Regions from separate parts of the Bacillus sp. SIMBA_154 genome, predicted to be linked through region 1. Evidence: riboswitches for the same ligand, from Rfam matches in the RefSeq annotation. Region 1 holds a riboswitch; the other holds the start of a gene.

What was found. Region 1 has a riboswitch for lysine ahead of R0K30_RS19625 (amino acid permease). Riboswitches for the same ligand answer to the same signal wherever they lie in the genome.
Region 2: another riboswitch for lysine. It lies ahead of R0K30_RS10975 (aspartate kinase); the one in region 1 lies ahead of R0K30_RS19625 (amino acid permease).

Annotation. Positions count from the first base shown of each region.
Region 1 is NZ_JAWJBV010000023.1:11,828-22,649, forward strand. It holds gene R0K30_RS19595 (HAMP domain-containing sensor histidine kinase) at 1-719, opposite strand, end outside; gene R0K30_RS19600 (response regulator transcription factor) at 723-1,445, opposite strand; gene R0K30_RS19605 (ABC transporter ATP-binding protein) at 1,623-2,438, opposite strand; gene R0K30_RS19610 (FecCD family ABC transporter permease) at 2,460-3,482, opposite strand; gene R0K30_RS19615 (FecCD family ABC transporter permease) at 3,483-4,535, opposite strand; gene R0K30_RS19620 (iron-hydroxamate ABC transporter substrate-binding protein) at 4,796-5,734, shown strand; gene R0K30_RS19625 (amino acid permease) at 5,770-7,176, opposite strand; lysine riboswitch at 7,369-7,545, opposite strand; gene sspJ (small acid-soluble spore protein SspJ) at 7,667-7,810, opposite strand; gene R0K30_RS19635 (MarR family winged helix-turn-helix transcriptional regulator) at 7,893-8,321, opposite strand; gene R0K30_RS19640 (metal-dependent hydrolase) at 8,492-8,983, shown strand; gene R0K30_RS19645 (LTA synthase family protein) at 9,109-10,822, shown strand, end outside.
Region 2 is NZ_JAWJBV010000006.1:105,417-116,238, forward strand. It holds gene fadR (fatty acid metabolism transcriptional regulator FadR) at 1-319, shown strand, start outside; gene R0K30_RS10945 (enoyl-CoA hydratase) at 345-1,124, shown strand; gene R0K30_RS10950 (electron transfer flavoprotein subunit beta/FixA family protein) at 1,156-1,929, shown strand; gene R0K30_RS10955 (electron transfer flavoprotein subunit alpha/FixB family protein) at 1,974-2,951, shown strand; gene R0K30_RS10960 (alpha-N-arabinofuranosidase) at 3,027-4,505, shown strand; gene trxA (thioredoxin) at 4,752-5,066, shown strand; gene uvrC (excinuclease ABC subunit UvrC) at 5,206-6,978, shown strand; lysine riboswitch at 7,040-7,217, shown strand; gene R0K30_RS10975 (aspartate kinase) at 7,358-8,593, shown strand; gene R0K30_RS10980 (YslB family protein) at 8,763-9,206, opposite strand; gene R0K30_RS10985 (succinate dehydrogenase cytochrome b558 subunit) at 9,490-10,098, shown strand; gene sdhA (succinate dehydrogenase flavoprotein subunit) at 10,136-10,822, shown strand, end outside.

The DNA of each region.
Region 1 (10,822 bases):
GGCACCGAAACGATCAAATATAGATTTTTATTCACTTTGATATAAGACAGGTCACTTCTAAACTCCCAAGGCTTCGATTGGTACTTGAGCAATTCAACATCCGTTACGTTATGTTTCAAATCGTTTTTGGCTCGAATGCCTTTTAAATATTTTCCTTCTTCATTGAACAGGTGCACCGATCCATTCATTCTTTTCAAGAATTCTTTCGTTTCTACCGAATATCGAGAAAGTGCAGACAGATTTTTCTCATGCTGCTTCAGATAATTGGCTACCTTTATGCTGTTCGTTTTGAACCCATATAACACGATAAAGCTTTCTTGATCAATCTCAATTGGCCAGAAGTACATCTTGTAATCTTTAAATTGTCTTTTTTCAAAGATCTTGATCATTTCATCCTTTTGATAGGATGTTGGAATATTTTTAGGAAGGTGATAGCTATACACGCTATGTTTTTTTGAATCAATCACTTGCAGCCAGCCATCACGTTTTTTCACTGCTTGTTTGAGTTGGTCTTCAGCTTCCATTTTGCCATCCTCGTTAAAATAAAGCCAGCTCATGAGTGTATCACCATCAGCCTTTGTTAAACCAGTTTCGGCCATATTCTCATAGTGTTTTTTATAATATAGGTTCTCAGAGAACGTATTCCCGATCAGCAGAATCGCAATGACGATAAACATTTGCCCGACAAAGTGAAAGAAAAGTTTTGTTCGTAAATTCATGAATTAATTAAGAACCTTCACAGGATGCGGAATAAATTTATATCCCATACCACGGATGGTCACAATATATTCGGGCTGACTCGGATCTAATTCAATCTTTTCTCTCAGCTTTCGAATATGAACCATGACGGTGTTGTTATCACCATATGATGGAACGCCCCATACTTTCTCATAAATTTGATCTTTTGAAAGAACCACATTCGGATGATCACAAAAGTACTTCAGCAAGGACAGAAGCTGAGCAGAGCATGCCGTCACCTCTCCTCTCACTTTCAGTTCGGCTGCATGAGGATGATAGGAGAAATGGGCATATTCATACTGGCTTTGAGCCTCTTCTTGCTCCTCCTGTAAGGAGATATATGTTCGGTTTAAGTGGGCCTTAATTCTAGCCACTAGCTCTAACGGGTTAAATGGCTTTGTGATGTAATCGTCTGCACCTTGCGCAAAGCCTGTCAGCTTATCTACATCAGACGTTCTTGCAGTTAAATAGAAAATGGGCGCTTTCGTATATTTTCTCATTTCAGGAAGAACGTCAAAGCCAGATTTACCGGGCATCATCACATCTAGAAGTAAGAGGTGGATGTCCTCGTTTTTGACAACATCTAATGCTTCATCTGCATGGTAGGCTTTATAGATATGTTGAAATCCTTCTTTTTTTAATACGCGTTCAACCATTTTCACAATTGCTTCTTCGTCATCTGCAATCAATATTTTTGCTGTTTCCACGCATCTCTTTCCTTTCCAGCTATGATCTCTAACCGTATATTACCATTGTCTAAAGTAAAAAAGTACCTCTTTTCTGCATAAAAGCGAAAAAATATCAACTGGAGAAAATGGAAGAATTAGGTATTTTCAGGGGACGCAAAAAAACTCGGTAGTCATACCGAGTTCCTTGTCCATCTATTATCCATTCACAGCTTCTAGCTTTCTTTCATGATTCATTAAGTCATATGTTAAACAGATCGGCTTATTTGTTCTAGGATCAAGAACAATTTCTGCATCAATGTGGAACACCTGACCGAGTACCTCTTTGGTCATGACCTCATGAGGCGTACCGTCTTTTATGACTTTTCCTTGATTGAGGGCAATCATGTAATGTGAAAAGCGCGCTGCATGATTCAAATCATGAATGACCATCAGCACAGTTCGGCCCTGCTCTCTGTTTAAGCGTTCTAATAGCTGAAGAATCTCAAGCTGATGCGCAAGATCTAAATACGTCGTAGGTTCATCTAATAGGAGCAGCTCTGTTTCCTGAGCAAGTGCCATCGCAATCCACAATCGCTGACGCTGTCCACCGGAGAGTGCTTCAATTGGCCGGTCATGAAAAGCGATCATCCCAGTTTCCTCAAGCGCCCATCTGATGATTCGTTTATCTTCATTTGATAAGCGTCCAAATCCATTTTGATGTGGGAAACGTCCATATGACACAAGCTCATAGACTGTCAGCCCGCTTGGAGCTTCTGGAGACTGCGGTAAGATCGCCATTTGTTTTGAAATTTCTTTTGTTGGCGTTTGATGGATGGCCTGGCCATTTAAGTAAACAGCTCCTTGATTGGATTTCATGATACGGGACATTGTTTTTAAAATTGTTGATTTCCCGCACCCATTCGGTCCAATCAATGTGGTCACCTTGCCTTTTGGGATACTGATATTTAAATCGTCTACAATCAAACGGTCATTATAGCCAATACAAAGCTTTTCTGTTTCGAGCGATTTCATATGTTGTACTCTCCTTCCTCATTAGTTCGTTTTCATCAATAAATAAATGAAGTAAGGTGCGCCTAAAGCAGAAACGACAAGACCAACTGGCACCTCTGATGGTGCCAGTATGACGCGGCCAAGTGTGTCTGCCAGTAATAATAGCAGCGCACCAATCATAGCGGAGGCTGGTATCATTCCTTGATGCTTCGGTCCAACAAGCTTTCTCGCCAAGTGCGGGGCAGCTAACCCCAAGAAAGAAATACTTCCTGCAACAGCGACACTAGCACCTGCTAATGCAACGGCAATCAGCATGAGAAAGCTTCTTTCTTTATGAACCGAAATCCCTAAGCCGTAGGAAAGCTGGTCACCCAAATTCATGATATTTAAGTAGCGTGCTCTTACAACTGCTAATACAAGGAAAATCAGCATCCACGGCAGGACAGACAGGACATACGTCCAGCTTGAGCCCCAAATGCTTCCGGATAACCACACAATCGCTTGGTTAAAATCATTTGGGCTCATTTTTAATTGAATCACCACAATTGCTGCTGAAAATGCAGCATTGACGCCAATACCAGTTAAGATCAAACGAACAGGTGTGATGCCCTTTTTCCACGCTAACACATAGATGAGAAATGCAGCAAAGCCTGCACCTACAAAAGCGAAGAGCGGCAGTACAAAAATCGTAAAATCACCTAAGTTCGACATAGAGCCTTGAAATGCAAAAATAAACAAAACAACTGCAAAGCCTGCGCCCGCATTGACACCAAGAATACCGGGATCGGCTAAACCGTTTTGAGAAACACCTTGCCAAATCGCTCCTGATACAGCAATAGAAGCGCCAACAAGTAAAGCGATGACCATTCTTGGAAGTCTGAACTCGAATAATACAAGCTCATCCATTTCACTTCCGAATCCAAAAAATGTTTTCAATGTCTCCATCGGAGAAATACGAATTTCTCCAGTATTTAAACTAATAAGGAACACAGCGACGATCGCCAAAAAGATCATGAGCATCGTTCGTTTGTATTTCTTTTTCTTTGCCTGCTGCACCATTTCCATCTAAATCCCGCTCCTTTCACGTCTAGCTAAATATAAGAAGAAAGGAACGCCTATAATCGCAGTAATGGCTCCGACTGGCGTTTCAAATGGAGCATTGACCAGCCTTGCAGCAATGTCTGCATAAATTAACAGAACAGCCCCTAAAATAGCTGAGCATGGGATAATCCATCGATAGTCAACTCCGACCAAGAAACGAGTGACATGAGGAATGACAAGCCCGATAAAACCAATAGAACCTGCCACCGACACGGCAGCACCTGTTAAAAGAATGACGACCAATATTCCAAGTACCTTGACAGTTTTCGTGTACTGCCCAAGTCCTTTTGCCAATTCATCGCCTAAGCTGAGAACAGTGATCGAGCGGGCAAGAACCATCGCAATCATGAGTCCTGCAATCGCAACCGGAATAATGATGTGAATATTGCTCCAATTCACACCTGCCACGCCGCCAGCATACCAAAAGCTCATGTCTTGAGCGACATCAAACCGGATGGCGATTGCTGAGGAGATGGAGCTTAAAAGTGCCCCAACAGCCGTACCAGCTAATGCGAGCTTTACTGGGGTCAATCCACCTTTTGAAAGAGTACCGACACCAAACACAATAGAGGCACCGAGTGCTGCACCAACAAATGACCAAAGAATTAATGTAAAAGAAGATTGCCCTGGGAAAAAAGCAAACGCAATGGCAATCGCAAATGCAGAGCCATTTGTCACGCCCATAATTTCAGGAGACGCAAGCGCATTTCTTGTCATGCCTTGCATAATGGCCCCCGATACGGCTAAAAAAGAACCGACGAGTGCAGCTCCAACTGTACGAGGCAACCTTAATTCCCGGATGATTTGATGTGAAGTTTGTTGTGGATCAAAATGAAAGACGGCTTCCCATACAGTGTGCAAATGAATGTTCGCCGCTCCTAGTGATACCGATAAAAAAAGACCAAATACTAAAGCGATGATTCCTATGGTGATAACAGCTGCTGTTCCAAAGGGCTTCGTGACAATATCAATCGCATCGTCTTTGGCTGGCAGCTGTTTATTCGATTGTGAGCCCAAAACCAGTCTCTTCCTTTCCGTTCATATCTATTCCTTATTAGTGATAATGATTATCAATCTCGAAGTCTAGTATATCACTTTCTTTTCTTTTTGAAATCATTGTTCTGATCATTTTCTTTATTTCCACCAAAAAAACCAGGAGAATTTCACTATTTTCATTTAGGTTCTAAAATAGCCGATGCATTTTTGTTCCCATCATGTTACGATATGATTGATATTGATAATCATTATCAAAAATGTTCGAATGGGAGAGAACCTTTGTGAAAAAACGAACTGGATTTCTTTTGATTTCCTTAACCATCCTCATGCTTTTTACAGCTGCTTGCGGCAGCACTTCAAATAAAAAATCTGGTGCCAAAAAGAATGACACGATCACCTATCAAGATGCAAAAGGTGAGGTCAAACTCCCTCAAGATCCGAAACGAATTGTGCTCCTTGCAGAAAGCTACTACGGAGACCTCGTTACACTTGGCAAGACCCCGATGGCTGCAACTGCGCCCATCTTCAAAAACCCCTTCTATCAAGGAAAAACGGAAGGGGTTAAAAATCTTGGAACGACTCCCTCTGTCGAAAAAGTAGCAGCTTTGAAGCCAGATATGATTATTGCTTGGGGAGAAGATGAGAAATTTGATCAATACAAAAAAATCGCTCCAACCGTTGCGATTAAATACAATCAATATTCTTTTAAAGATCAGCTAAAAGAATTCGGTAAAATGACAGGCACATCGAAAAAAGCAGCAGATTGGATCACAAAATGGGATGCCAAAATCGCTGAAGTGAAACCAAAAGTAACAAAAGCTGTCGGAAACAAAACGGTTTCTATCGTATCGCCATTTGATAAAGGCATTTATATTTTCGGAAACACATTTGCACGCGGCGGTGAAATCATTTATGACGAGTTGAAATTAAAAGCACCGAAGGCAGTCAAAAAAGAAGCCATCGATAGCGGCGTAGGCTATGCAAATATTTCTCTTGAGAAACTTCCAGAATTCGCAGGCGACTATATTTTCACCAGTCCGTGGAGCGGCTCTAAAAGTAATGGAGAGCAAGTGTATAAAAGCAGCATCTGGACATCACTTCCTGCTGTTCAAAACAAACATGTATTTGAAATAGACCCCGTCGGTTACTTCTTTAATGACCCAGTGTCACTAGAAGGACAGCTCGAGTTTATTGTGGACCGATTAACCTCTGCATCATAAAAAAACGTTTCTCCATTTTGGGAGAAACGTCTTCCTTATTCCGTTCCTTTGGCAAATCCTTTTGACATGAATGGATAAAGCAGAATACCAACTAAGAACAGACCTATTCCGAGACCAAATGTTTTCAAATCAGCTGTTCCTGAAATAATGACCCAAGCGGAATATCCCATAGCAACAAGTGCGATGATTCCGTCTCTTGTTCGATTACCTTTTTGAAGCTCATATGTGTCTCCTTGCATGATGACCTTAAAGCTGTAGATCGAAGACACGATATACGGAATGAGATACGCAAGTGTCGCTGATGTTGTTAAAAAGGTAAAGGCTTCATTAATCGTGCGTGACATGACTGAGAAAATAAACAGCTGGGACATGATATTTGTGACAGTCAAAGCGAAGGCAGGACTGCCTTTTTTGTTTGTTTTTGCAAATACTGCTGGGAAGTCGCCTGCCTTTGCTGCTTGATAAGGTACTTCTGAACCGAGTAAGATCCAGCCAAGCATTGAGCCAAATAAACAAATGATCGCAAGCAGTGCCATGACAATCCCGCCAGCCGGCCCAATAATGAGCTGAAGCACGTCCACGAATGGTTTGTCTGAGCCTTGCAATTGATCATGCGGCAGAACGCCCATTGTAATCAGCGTGATAATCATGTAGATCGAAAGTGCGATTAGAAGACCCGTAATCGTCGCACGTTTCACATCGCGCTGCGAAGACGCTCTCCCTGATAAAATAACCGCAGATTCGATTCCGATAAATGCCCATAGGGTGGAAATGGCCGCATGATGAATTTGGCCTCCAAGTCCGAGCACTCCTTCGCCTCCTGATGCAACCGGGAAGTAATAATGCTCAAATAATGCCGTTTGGAATGCAAATAAGCCCGCTACAATAAAAAGGACGAATCCGAGCACCTTTGAAAAGGTCGTAATAAAGTTTAATTTACTTGCAGCACTTAAGCTTGTGATTAAAATGGTATGTGTTCCCCATAGAAGGATGGTACATACGATAAAGGTCATGAGTTGACCAAGTGTGATCGTTTCTTTTCCAAAGGTAAAGATCACCGTCTTTACGGTTAAAATAGGGAAAAAAGTCGTTAAATAACCGGCAAGGCTCGTAATAATGGCGACATTACTAATCCAGCTCGCCACCCAATATCCCCAAACCATTGTAAAACCGGCTGCTTTTCCCTTTTTCGGATCTTTAAAAAGCGCCCTTGCATAACTTTGTGGTCCTGCCGTCAGCTGCGGCTTATGAATGGATAAATGCCCAAATACAAGTGCAATCATCAGCACACCGCCACCTGTGACAAGCCATGCCATCGTCACACCTAAAGGACTTGCGTGCTGGGCAAGCGTACTTGGCAGCATAAAGATGCCTGAACCTACCATATTTCCGACGACAAATGCCGTCAATAACCAAAAACCCCATTTTTTTGTCTGTTCCATTTCCGTACCTCCGTTATATTCACTTTGGACCAGACCCGGCAGCATCTTCATTGATATATTTGTGAAGCAATGACTTGCATTCTTTATGTTCATAATGGGTCACTTTCTTAACAGCATACCCTTATCTTTGTCACTGAGAACATAAAAAAAAGCCTGAACAAAAGTCCATGCTTTTCAAAACATACACCTTGATCTCCGGATAGCCCTCCACGCTTTTAGACGTGGCAGTCCTGCATTTATTCAATGCAGACCCAGCATAAAGAAAGTTGGAGCTCTCTCTACACTTCGGCGCTGATGCCTTTTTCCCATGATCAACGATTCCATCTCTCCCATGAGTGACTCATCATCCGCGCAACCTCTACCTCACTGAGACATAGCGTGAGGATTTCTATTCATTTTTACTACACGAAGGTTATCAAACATTTTCACATCTGTCAAAGGGAAAAACATAGAAAAAAGACAGAGGAATGATTCTCTGCCTTTTACCTGCTTATTGATGATTGTTTTTCTTCTTTTGTACAGCTTCCTGAAGCGGATCGCCTGCTAGTTCTTTACTTGCTTCTTCTAACAGCTGATCTACCTGCTTGTGGTCTTTCTCACTTTTCGCCTTTTTATCCTTTTGGAAAAATGACATCGCTGTTTCCTCCCTTTTCATAAAATGCGGTTGCCTGTTTAATTTGTGCTACAGTTCGCCGCATTATACAAAATGGAAAGGCTCATTCATCATGAAAGGTCTGTCTCATTTTTTGCAAATAAGTCAAAAAGGTTTTTAAATCTTCCTCTGTGAAGTCTGACATCATATGTTGAATCACCTTACCAAAAATGCGTGTATGCTTTTCGTAAATGGCCAGCCCTTTTTCCGTGGCTTCTAACCTGACAAGTGAATGGTCTTCCTTGTCTCGTTCTCTTTGAATATAGCCCTGTTCGCTTAATTTATTGAGTGCAATAGAGGCTGCACCTGGGTTTAAAGAGAGTCTTTGCTTCAGCTCTTCGGCATCTGATACTTTTCCTTGTATCAAAATAGAGAGCGCATAAATCTGCGGAGGGGTGATGTCTTTTTCTAACTCAAGTAACTTGCGGTTTAATTTACGGCTGACTTCATAATGTACAAGAACAATTTCTTTTAAAATGTCTGCATTACTCATCCGAATCGCATCCTTATCGTTAGTATCAACATGACTTCTCTCTTATTATAGAATGTTTTTCCAATCAGCCAACCATTTTGTCCTTTTTTCTTTAGAAATAAGCCTTGCTGAATGAATTCACCCTTGATATAGTGAGTACTTGAACTAAAGATAGAACAGGAGTACGCATCATGACAGGAAAAACACATATCATGGGCGGAATTGCCGCTTCCACAGCCGCCGCCTACTACTACGGACTCGACCCAGTCACTATGGCTGCTGCTGGATCAGCAGGTGCCCTTATCCCTGATCTTTGTCATACGAAAAGTAAAATCGGCAGGAAATTCCCGCTGCTCTCGACACTGATTAGTAGTGTGTTCGGTCATCGCACCTTTACACACAGTTTATTATTTCTGCTGATCATTTATTTTATTGCGACCACATACATTCCAAATGACAGCCTAAGTATCGGTTTACTAGTTGGGATGGCGAGCCACCTCATCCTTGATGCAGGAACAGTGAACGGCATTAAATTTTTGTTCCCAGCTACCATCAAAGTACGTCTTCCAGTCTATGTCAAAACAGGCAGCACAGGAGAACAAGTCGTACTAGCTGCTCTCACAATCGTCACCTGCTATTACATCGCTGTCATCTGCGGAATATCCATCCCATTGCAGTTCTAAGAGAATGAAAAAAGAGTTTTGCAAAAAAGACAGGATATGAATTGATCATTCCTCATTTTTTTAGTAGTTTTAAGATAAGTGTTTTTGCCGTGCAGCTGAATACAGAATGGTGAGGAGCTACATATATGAAAGCGTTTTTCAAAGATCACTGGTTTTTAGTGTACTCCATCCTCTTCATGTGGATGAAAACATACATCATTTATCAATTCGGATTTCATATACGAACGGCCAATCTGTTTCACGAATGGCTGCTTTTGATCAATCCACTCAGCTTTTTGCTCCCTTTGTTTGGGATTGCTCTTTTTTTAAATGAAACCAAACAAAAGGTTTTTTTATTGACCGCAAATTTTATTCTGACAGCCATCTTGATATCAAATACGATCTTTTACGGTTTTTATATTGATTTCATTACCATTCCCGTGTTATTTCAAGCCAAGAACATGGGGGATATGGGCAGCAGCATGACTGAGTTGTTCCACCCGCTGTTTGTCCTGATGCTCATTGATTTCTTGGTGCTGGCATGGCTGTTAAAGCGTAAACCATTAGCACCAAAAGCGTCATTCAAAACGATCAAAACGTATTATGCGGTCTGTTGCAGCTTTCTATTGTTTCATGTCAGCTCAGCCATGATGGATCATCCTCGATTTCTGACAAGCTCTTATGATCGAGAAGTCATCGTACGAAACCTTGGGCTGTTCCAATTCCACCTGTATGACGGCGCTGCCCAAACGGCGCGTATTGGACAAAAAGCCTTTGCAGATGAAGATACCCTTTCAACAGTAGCCAACTATACAAAGGCTGATTACAGTGCACCAAACGAAGACTACTTTGGACTTGCTAAAGGCAAGAACGTCGTGTTCATCTCACTTGAATCAACGCAGCAATTTGTCGTTGACCAAAAGGTGAATGGACAATACATCACACCCTTTTTAAATCAACTGGCCAAAAAGAGCTTTTATTTTGATGAATTTTATCAGCAGACAGAGCAAGGGAAGACATCGGATTCAGAGTTTATTGTCGCAAATTCCCTCTATCCATCTAGCAGTGGCGCTGTCTTTTTCACAGCGAGTGACAACGAATATGACACGTTATACAAGGAATTGAAAAAACAGAATTATCAATCCGTCCAATTTCATGCGAATAATAAAACGTTTTGGAATCGTGATGTGATGTATGAATCGCTTGGGATTGATCGCTTTTATGATGTCGATTCGTTTGATGTCAATGAACAGAATTCGACTGGCTGGGGCTTAAAGGATATCGACTTTTTTGATCAATCCATTGATTATTTAAAGAAGTTGAAGACTCCTTATTACAGCACGTTCATTACATTGACTAATCACTTTCCATTTGAAATCGATCCAAAGGATCAATTTATTGATGAATATGATTCGTCTAGCACCATTTTAAACCGCTATGTGACGACCGTCCGCTATCAAGATGAAGCCATTAAGACATTTTTTGACCGCATGAAAGAAGAAGGACTGTATGAAAATACGATGTTCGTCCTTATGGGTGATCACTATGGCATCTCAGAGGCACATCATGAGGCGATGGCCGAGCTGCTCGAGCAGGATGAAATCACACCGTTGGATGCTGTCAAACTACAGCGGGTGCCATTTTTAATCTACATTCCTGGTATCACGGATCAAGCACCGCAGACAATATCAGAAACAGCCGGCCAAATGGACGTGAAACCGACACTCCTCCATTTGCTTGGGATTGAATCCAAGGATGCCATTCAATTTGGAAATGACTTATTTTCTAACGAACGTACGCCTTTCGCTGTTTTGCGAAATGGGAACTTTATTACAGATGATTATCTCTATACAAAGAACA
Region 2 (10,822 bases), on a different contig from region 1:
GCACTTTCGCCTGCTTTCGCAAGATCATCATTTGGCTCTTGTGACACAGCTTGAACTCAGGCAGTCAAACCTTGAGCTGCGGCAAAAAATCAATGAGGTGCTGAAAGGGTATTTAAATATGCTCGAGACGATTTTAACAGAGGGAAAGAAAACAGGAGAATTCAGACAAGATTTGGATGTTCGCTTAGCGAGACAAATGGTATTTGGGACGATTGATGAAACCGCTACAACATGGGTCATGAATGATCAAAAGTATGATCTGACTGCACTTGCAGAAAACGTACATGATCTTCTTTTAAACGGAATACATCAATCTTAAAGACAATTGAAAAAGGATGATTGACATGGAAAAGATACTCAGCTTACATCAAGAAGAACAAATAGCGCTCATCACGATTCAACATCCACCTGCAAACGCCTTATCTTCTCAGCTTCTCACTGAGCTCAATGATATGTTTGACCAGCTCGAACAAAACGAAGAAGTGAGAGCCATTGTGATCCACGGAGAAGGCAGGTTCTTTTCAGCAGGTGCTGATATTAAAGAATTTACGACCTTACAGAAAGAGTCAGATTATGCGAGTCTTGCAGACAGAGGACAGCAAGTCTTTGAACGAATTGAGCAATGTCCAAAACCAGTCATTGCCTCTATTCACGGAGCAGCACTAGGCGGAGGTCTTGAGCTGGCGATGTCATGTGATATTCGAATTGCAACAAAAGAGGCGAAGCTTGGGCTGCCGGAACTAAACCTCGGCATCATTCCAGGATTCGGCGGCACGCAGCGCCTGCCTCGCTATGTTGGGTCTGCTAAAGCACTTGAAATGATGGGAACAGCTGAGCCGATTACAGGAAAAGAGGCACTTGCCTGCGGGCTTGTTTCAAAGCTTGCAGAAACAGAGGAAGAAGCGCTGGATACAGCCAAAACACTTGCGATGAAATTTGCAGCGAAAAGCCCTAAAACGCTCGAGTATGTGCTTGAGTTATTGAATGCGTCAAAAGTGTACTCATATGATGGCGGAATGAAGCTGGAAGCCAAAAAGTTTGGTGAGGTATTCCAATCAAATGACGCCAAAGAAGGCATCCAAGCCTTTATCGAAAAGCGCAAACCGAACTTTAAAGGGGAATAAGGGATTAGTACGACACAAGGGGGAGAAATGGATGAATATATTTGTTTTGATGAAGCGTACGTTTGACACGGAAGAGAAGATTTCCATTCAGTCTGGTGCAATTCAAGAAGATGGGGCAGAATTCATTATTAATCCTTATGACGAGTATGCAATAGAAGAAGCGATTCAGCTTCGGGATGAGCACGGAGGAGAAGTGACCGTTGTCACAGTGAGCAGCGAGGATGCGGAGAAACAGCTGAGAACAGCGCTTGCTATGGGCTGCGACCAGGCCGTTTTGTTAAATGTTGAAGATGACTTGGAAGAGTGGGATCAATATTCAGCTTCTACCATTCTATATCACTATTTCAAGGATAAAGAGGCTTCCTTGATCTTAGCAGGAAATGTGGCGATTGACGGCGGGTCTGGACAGGTTGCCCCGCGCCTTGCTGAATTACTTGGGTTTTCATATGTCACAACGATTACAAGCATTCAAATTGATGGCGATTCAGCTTCAATTGAACGAGATGCAGAGGGTGACGTGGAAGTGATTTCCGCCCAGCTCCCGCTTGTTGTCACAGCGCAGCAAGGTCTTAATGAGCCTCGTTATCCATCGTTACCAGGCATTATGAAGGCAAAGAAAAAGCCTTTAGAAGAATTGGAACTAGATGATTTAGATCTCGATGAAGACGATGTGCCATATAAAATCAAAACAATTGAACGTTTCTTACCGGAGAAAAAAGAGGGTGGCAAGGTGCTGAGCGGTGAGCTTCAGGATCAAGTCAAAGAACTGACAGATCTACTAAGAAATGAAGCAAAAGTCATCTAAACATCCACTTTACGATATCACGAGAACAAGGGGGAGCTTGAAAGATGAGTAAAAAAGTTGTTGTACTTGGAGAAAGTCGTGACGGTAAATTAAGAAATGTGACATTTGAAGCGATTGCTGCCGCTCATCAAGTGGCTGATGGCGGTGAGGTCATTGGCGTATTAATAGGGGATCATGTCAAAGAACAAGCCGATGAACTGCTTTACTATGGAGCGGATCATGTCATGATAGTGGAACATCCGCACCTTTCATATTATACGTCAGATGGTTTTGCGCAGGCGCTTCAAGCCATATTAGATCAAGTCAATCCGGATGCAGTGCTCTTTGGCCATACGTCTATCGGAAAAGACTTGTCACCCAAAATAGCAGCACGCCTGCAGACAGGGTTGATTTCAGATGCGATCGATGTCAGCGATACCGGAGAACATCTCGTTTTCACTAGACCGATTTACTCTGGAAAAGCCTTCGAAAAAGTCATCTCGACGGATCGCCTACTTTTGGCGACCATTCGGCCAAACAACGTGGCACCGCTGGAGCGGGATGCGTCACGAGGCGGAGAAGTCACTCCAGTTTCTGTCGATATTCAGAACCTGCGAACGATCGTGAAGGAAGTCATTAAAAAAACGTCAGAAGGTGTAGACTTATCCGAAGCAAAAGTTATTGTCGCTGGAGGGCGGGGGGTCAAGAGCAAAGAAGGTTTTGAACCGCTGAAAGAACTCGCCCAAACGCTAGGCGCAGCAGTCGGTGCCTCGCGTGGAGCTTGCGATGCAGACTACTGTGATTATGCCCTGCAAATTGGTCAAACCGGTAAGGTCGTCACACCTGACCTTTATATTGCCTGCGGGATTTCAGGCGCGATTCAGCATTTAGCCGGAATGTCTAACAGTAAAGTCATTGTGGCGATTAACAAAGATCCAGAAGCTGAAATCTTCAAAATCGCCGATTACGGAATTGTTGGTGACTTGTTCGAAGTGGTTCCACTTTTGAATGAAGAGTTAAAAAAGATGAATATCCACTCGTAACGCTCATACACTCAGAATGCCTAGGTATTCTGGGTTTTTTTGTATGTCATTATGAGACAAAGGGGCGGATGACAAGTGAAGGGTACAGTAAAAGTCAATGACGTGATCGGACGCATTTCTAAACACATTTATGGACACTTTCAAGAGCACTTAGGAAGAGGAATTTATGACGGGATTTGGGTAGGAGAAGACTCATCAATTGACCATATTGAAGGAATTCGAACCGATGTGCTAAAGGCGCTTCAAGCATTACATATCCCGGTGCTTAGGTGGCCGGGCGGCTGTTTTGCAGACGAGTATCATTGGGCAAATGGCGTTGGCGATCTGAGTGAACGAAAGCCGATGGTGAACACTCATTGGGGAGGTACCATTGAATCAAATGCGTTTGGCACACATGAATTTATGCGATTGTGTGAGTTACTTGAATGTGAGCCTTATATTTGCGGCAATGTTGGAAGCGGGTCTGTTCAAGAATTAGCGGAATGGGTAGAATACATCACATTTCCTAAGGGGACACCTATGTCCGATTGGCGCATTCAAAATGGAAAACAAGAACCTTGGAAGCTGACTTATGTTGGCGTAGGCAATGAAAGCTGGGGCTGCGGCGGGAATATGACACCTGAATACTATGCAGACCTATATAAACGCTATCAAACGTATGTGAGAGAGTTTGCTGGTAACCGTATTTATAAAATAGCTTGCGGAGCGAATTCAAATGATGTGAATTGGACAAAAGTATTAATGGAACGGGCTGCACCATGGATGGATGGGCTCAGTTTGCATTACTATACCGTTCCTGGTACATGGGAGAAGAAAGGGTCTGCGACTGATTTTGATGAGGATGAATGGTTTACAACGTTGAAAAAGGCCTATGAGATGGAGCAGCTTGTCATGGATCATGGAAAGATCATGGATCATTATGATCCAGACAAGCGAATCGGGATGATTATTGATGAATGGGGGACATGGTATGACCCAGAGCCAGGGACCAATCCAGGGTTTTTATATCAGCAAAACACACTGAGAGACGCCCTTGTCTGTGCCCTGCATTTTCATATATTCCACCGTCATTGCCAGCGGATTCACATGGCGAATATTGCCCAGACGGTCAATGTCCTGCAAGCGATGGTGTTAACGAAGGACGAAAAGATGATCCTGACCCCTACCTATCATGTATTTCATATGTTTCAAGTGCATCAGGAGGAAGAAGCACTTGAAGTGGAGCTTGATTCACCGCCGTATGAACGCCGAGGTGAAAAAATTCCTCAGGTCAGCGTGTCAGCCTCACGTTCCTCTGACAAGATGCATATTAGTTTCTGTCACCTGAACCCTTATGAAAAAGCAGAGGTATCCCTTGCAATAGATGGGATTGATCCACAAACGACTGCCACTGGCCGCGTGCTGACAGCTGAACGGATGAATGCGCACAATACATTCGATGATCCTCATTCCATTCAGCCTGCGAACTTCCAGCAATTTGCTGTAAAGTCCGGCGAATTAACCATAGATCTCCCGCCTATGTCGGTTGTCATGATGACTGTCGATCTGACTTGATTGCATATTTTGATGTTTGATGAGAAGAATGTTGGGGCATCATACATTGTAAATGAAGCGGAAAGGGAGTTGTGTTATATGCTTAGAACCATTCTGATGATCATCGGTGCGATTGTTGTTATTGGTGCGATTATACGGTTTGTTTTTTAATTCATCTTATAAAAAATGATTCGTAAGCATTTCATTCGCAAGTCACATTGGTAGATGCTATACTAAAAAGCATAATTTACATTGGAGGAATGAATAATGGCAATCGTAAAAGCAACTGACGCAACATTTTCACAAGAAACGGCAGAAGGTGTTGTTCTTGCAGACTTTTGGGCACCATGGTGCGGACCTTGTAAAATGATTGCTCCAGTTCTTGAAGAACTTGATCAAGAAATGGGCGATAAAATGAAAATCGTAAAAATTGATGTAGACGATAACCAAGAAACTGCTGGTAAATACGGCGTCATGAGTATCCCAACACTTCTTGTTTTAAAAGACGGTGAAGTCGTAGAAACGTCTGTTGGTTTCAAACCAAAAGAAGCACTAGCTGAGCTTGTCAACAAACATCTATAAACACAACCATGCCATTGCGGTATGACCACTGAAGCGGTTCTCGTATAGACGAGAGCCGCTTTTCTTTCAATATGGTATAAAACAAATGTTCGTGATACACTAGAAGGAGTGAAAGAGGAAAACAAGGACGGATGAAAATATGAACAAACTGATCAAAGAAAAGCTGTCAGTCCTGCCTGATCGACCAGGCTGTTACTTAATGAAAGATAGACAGAATACGGTCATCTACGTGGGGAAGGCAAAGGTATTAAAAAATAGAGTGCGCTCTTATTTCACTGGATCTCATGATGCCAAAACGCAGCGGCTTGTCAGTGAAATTGAGGACTTTGAATATATTGTGACCTCATCTAACATTGAGGCACTGATTTTAGAGCTGAATTTAATTAAAAAGTATGACCCAAAATACAATGTCATGCTCAAGGATGATAAGACGTATCCTTTTATTAAAATTACGAATGAACGGCATCCTAAGCTGATCGTCACCCGCAATGTGAAAAAGGATAAAGGGAGATACTTCGGTCCATACCCGAACGTACAAGCAGCAAGAGAAACCAAAAAGCTGCTTGACCGCTTATATCCTCTAAGAAAATGTGCGACACTCCCTGATCGTGTCTGTCTTTATTATCATCTTGGACAATGTCTCGCACCATGTGTGTATGACATTTCTGAAGAAACGAATAAACAGCTCGTGGATGAAATCATCAGGTTTCTAAATGGAGGGCACCAGCAAATCAAGAAAGAACTAACCGAAAAGATGCAGGAAGCGTCCGTACAATTAGAGTTTGAGCGGGCAAAAGAACTGAGAGATCAAATCGCTTACATCGACTCAACAATGGAAAAGCAGAAAATGACGATGAGTGACTTATCAGATCGAGATGTATTTGCCTATGCCTATGATAAGGGCTGGATGTGTGTCCAAGTCTTCTTCATCAGACAGGGGAAATTGATTGAACGTGATGTCAGCTTGTTCCCTATGTATCAAGATCCAGAGGAAGAGTTCCTCACGTTTTTGGGGCAATTTTATGAAAAAAACAACCACTTCCTGCCGAAAGAAATTTTGGTGCCAGACAGCGTAGATCAAGAGATGATCGAGCAGTTGCTTGAGACGAACGTTCACCAGCCGAAAAAAGGAAAGAAAAAGGATTTACTTTTACTTGCACACCAAAACGCCAAAATCGCCCTGAAAGAAAAATTCTCGCTCATTGAGCGCGATGAAGAACGGACAATTGGAGCGGTGAAGCAGCTCGGGGACGCACTTAATATTTATATGCCATACCGGATCGAGGCATTTGATAACTCAAATATTCAAGGAGCAGATCCTGTTTCCGCCATGGTTGTCTTTCAGGACGGGAAGCCATATAAAAAGGAATACCGGAAATATAAAATCAAAACTGTCGCAGGACCAGATGATTATGCATCCATGCGTGAAGTTATCAGAAGACGATATACACGCGTGTTAAAAGATGAGCTGCCGCTGCCAGATTTAATTTTAATTGACGGAGGAAAAGGACAGATCAACGCAGCCATAGACGTGCTCGAAAATGAATTGAATCTGTCTGTTCCAGTGGCAGGTCTTGTGAAAGATGAAAAACATCGGACATCGAATCTCATGATGGGTGATACACTTGAAATTGTTGCGCTAGAGCGTAACAGTCAGGCCTTTTATTTATTGCAGCGTATTCAAGATGAAGTGCACCGGTTTGCCATTAGCTTTCACCGGCAGCTGCGCGGAAAAAATGCATTCCAGTCTATTTTAGATGATGTACCAGGTATTGGAGAAAAGCGAAAAAAACAGCTCCTCAAACATTTTGGCTCTGTGAAAAAGATGAAAGAAGCCTCTGTCCAAGATTTTCAGGAGGCTGGCATTCCGAAACAAACGGCCGAACTTTTAATGGAGGCATTAAAAAAATAGATTGTACTTTTTCCAAAAGTCTGTTAAGATGTGACTAATTTAATAAATGAACGTGTTGTTTGTTGAAGATAGAGGTGCGAACTTCAAGAGTAGGCCTTCAGAGATCGATGGGATCTAGGAAGAGGGCTGAAAGGGGAGCGTCGCCGAAGTGAATAAAATCCACTCATTTTATTCGCTGGCTGTACATTGAAGAAATGTAGGGCTGTCAAGAATTTATTTCTTGGAGGGCTATCTCATTGTTTGCATCTTTTAATGATGATTTCAAAGCAATGGGAGATTTGTTCTCTCATTGCTTTTTTTATTTGCAGTGAGTGGGCAGTCTCCAAAGCCGCTTCTTGCTCTTCTCTCACACGTGATCTTTTGAAAAAGGGTGGTAGACATGGGACTAATTGTACAAAAATTTGGCGGAACATCTGTTGGATCGACAGAAAAAATTCGCAAAGCCGCAGAGAGAGTCATCGCTGAACGTAAGGCAGGTCATGATGTGGTCGTGGTTGTGTCGGCGATGGGAAAATCAACGGATGTTCTAGTAGACCTTGCCAAAGAACTCACAGATGATCCAAGCAAGAGAGAAATGGATATGCTGCTAACAACTGGGGAGCAAGTGACCATTTCATTATTGGCGATGGCGCTGCAAGCAAAAGGCTATGATGCCATTTCCTTTACAGGCTGGCAGGCTGGTATGAAAACAGAGCAGGTGCACGGAAATGCAAGAATCGTGGACATCGATGAATCAAGAATCAAAGAGGAACTAAGTGCTGGGAAAGTCGTTGTTGTAGCAGGCTTCCAAGGAATTGCAGATGACCTACATATCACAACACTTGGACGCGGGGGATCAGATACGACGGCTGTGGCACTTGCTGCTGCATTAAAAGCAGACAAATGTGATATATACACGGACGTACCAGGTGTGTTTACGACAGATCCGCGTTATGTACCGTCCGCGCGAAAACTTGCGGGTATTTCATACGATGAGATGCTCGAGCTGGCCAATTTAGGGGCAGGCGTCTTGCATCCGAGAGCCGTTGAGTTTGCGAAAAATTATCAAGTCCCACTAGAAGTCCGTTCTAGTATTGTAATTGAATCGGGTACGTTAATTGAGGAGGAATCATCCATGGAACAAAATTTAGTCGTAAGAGGAATTGCATTTGAAGATCAGATGACACGCGTGACGGTGTGCGGCCTTTCAAGCGGTTTAACAACATTATCGACCATTTTTACGACGCTTGCTAAGCAAAATATCAATGTTGATATCATCATTCAGTCCGTCACAAGCACAAATCAGACTTCCATCTCTTTCTCTGTGAAAACGGATGATTTGTCCAAAGCAGTTGAAGTACTAGAAGAATATAAAGGGGCGCTTGGCTATGAGCAGATTGAGACAGAAAGCAAATTAGCCAAAGTATCCATCGTTGGGTCTGGTATGGTCTCAAATCCAGGTGTAGCTGCTGAAATGTTCGCTGTGTTAGCTGAAAAAGATATACAAGTGAAAATGGTCAGTACGTCTGAAATCAAAGTTTCCACAGTGGTTGGCCGTGATGATATGGTCAAAGCGGTGGAAGCCCTGCATGATGCATTTGAATTATCGAAAGTGAGCGCAGCTGCTCATTCTTAAAAAATAAAAAGAGGTGTATCTCATGAAAGAGTGCACCTCTTTTTTATATTTGAATCGGCCGCATATTAAAAGGAACACACGTGCATAAACCCATTCACTAAGTATGCTATGATAGAAGAAGGCATATAAAAAAGGCGTGACGCGAAGTCCTCGCCTTTCATAAGCAGTGTTAGCTAGGGTCTCTTAAATCCCATTTAACGGTTAAAATGACTTTATCAGCACGCTTTTTCACTTGCTCATAGGATTCAGCAACGTGCTCATTGAGAAGCTGAATCTGTTCAGCAATAAAACCGGCCTCCATTTGAAAGCATGGCTCTTTTTGATAGGTGAGTCGATTCGATACAAGTGGACCTTCGAGCTCAAACTCAATTTCCTGTTTTTTAGAATGGACCATCGTGAGAGTCCCCCATCCTGCATCATGGAAAAATTCGGGGATATTCTCCCATGACTCTTGAGGAAATTTACGAGCAAGCAGCTTACCCGCAAAATACATCATAGATGAATGATCCTGACCAAGAATGTCAGGCAGCAGAACTTCGCGTATCAGCTCGTAGGCAAATCCATTGACTTCAATCTCTTTTAGCTGTTCTAAGTTAGATTCAAATTTATTCATTGTACGGCTCCCCTCTTTCAACAATTTATTATAGCTTATGTGGGCATATGATGACAGAGTTTTCCCTGAAGTCTAAGAAATTCTTATTGTAGTAAAACGAATTTTGATTTAAAACTTTTAAATTTCGGAAAATTTTAATTTATGTACGCGGTTTCTTGACGCTTTTTTGACATAGGAGTAAAATGAAATTGTCAATAAATTTGAATAAAGTGCTTACATTTGAAAGAAGCGGGGGTAAGACAATTTTCAAGCAATTGCACTTTTTTTACTAGGGGGTAAAGTAATGTCGGGGAACAAAGAATTTTTTTATCGGAGATTGCATTCTTTGCTTGGCGTCATTCCGGTCGGTCTATTTTTAGTACAGCACTTAGTGATTAACCACTTTGCGACAAATGGACCAGAGGCGTTTAACAAAGCTGCACACTTTATGGAACAGCTTCCATTCAGATATGCACTTGAGCTGTTCGTGATTTTCTTACCACTGATCTATCATGCTGTTTATGGGGTGTACATAGCCTTTACGGCACAAAACAACACGTCACGCTTCAGTTACTTAAGAAACTGGTTATTCAGACTGCAAAGGATTACAGGTATCATCACATTGATTTTTGTCACTTGGCACGTATGGGAAACACGAATTCAAGCTCAGCTTGGAGCTGAAGTAAACTATGACATGATGGCGAATATTTTAAGCTCTCCATTTATGCTAGGCTTCTATATTGTCGGCGTTTTATCTACTATTTTCCACTTTGCTAATGGCTTGTGGTCATTTGCTGTCAGCTGGGGAATTACCGTTTCACCACGCTCACAAAGAATCTCCACATATGTGACATTAGGTATATTTATAGCGCTTTCATATGTAGGGCTAAGAGCAATTTTCGCTTTTGTTTAAGAGGAAATAGATTAGTAGAAGAGGGAGAGGGGCTACAATGAGTAATTCTAGCATCATCGTTGTCGGAGGCGGCTTAGCAGGTCTCATGGCAACTATAAAAGCAGCAGAAGCGGGAACAGCTGTTAAACTATTTTCAATAGTACCTGTGAAACGTTCGCATTCTGTATGTGCACAGGGCGGAATTAACGGAGCGGTGAATACAAAAGGTGAAGGGGATTCACCTTATGAGCATTTTGATGACACAGTATATGGCGGAGATTTCTTAGCCAACCAGCCGCCAGTAAAGGCAATGTGTGAAGCAGCGCCGTCCATTATCCACTTACTTGATCGTATGGGTGTGATGTTTAACAGAACACCAGAGGGATTACTGGACTTCCGCCGCTTCGGGGGAACACAGCACCACCGTACAGCATTTGCTGGTGCCACAACGGGACAGCAGCTATTATACGCACTGGATGAGCAAGTTCGCCGCTACGAAGTAGCAGGGCTTGTCACGAAATATGAAGGCTGGGAATTCCTTGGCGCTGTTTTAGATGACGAGGAAGTATGCCGAGGCATTGTCGCGCAGAACTTGACGACAATGGAAATTGAATCCTTCCGTTCAGATGCTGTGATCATGGCGACAGGCGGTCCTGGAATCGTGTTCGGTAAATCAACGAACTCCATGATTAATACTGGATCAGCTGCATCAATCGTTTATCAGCAAGGTGCTCATTATGCAAAT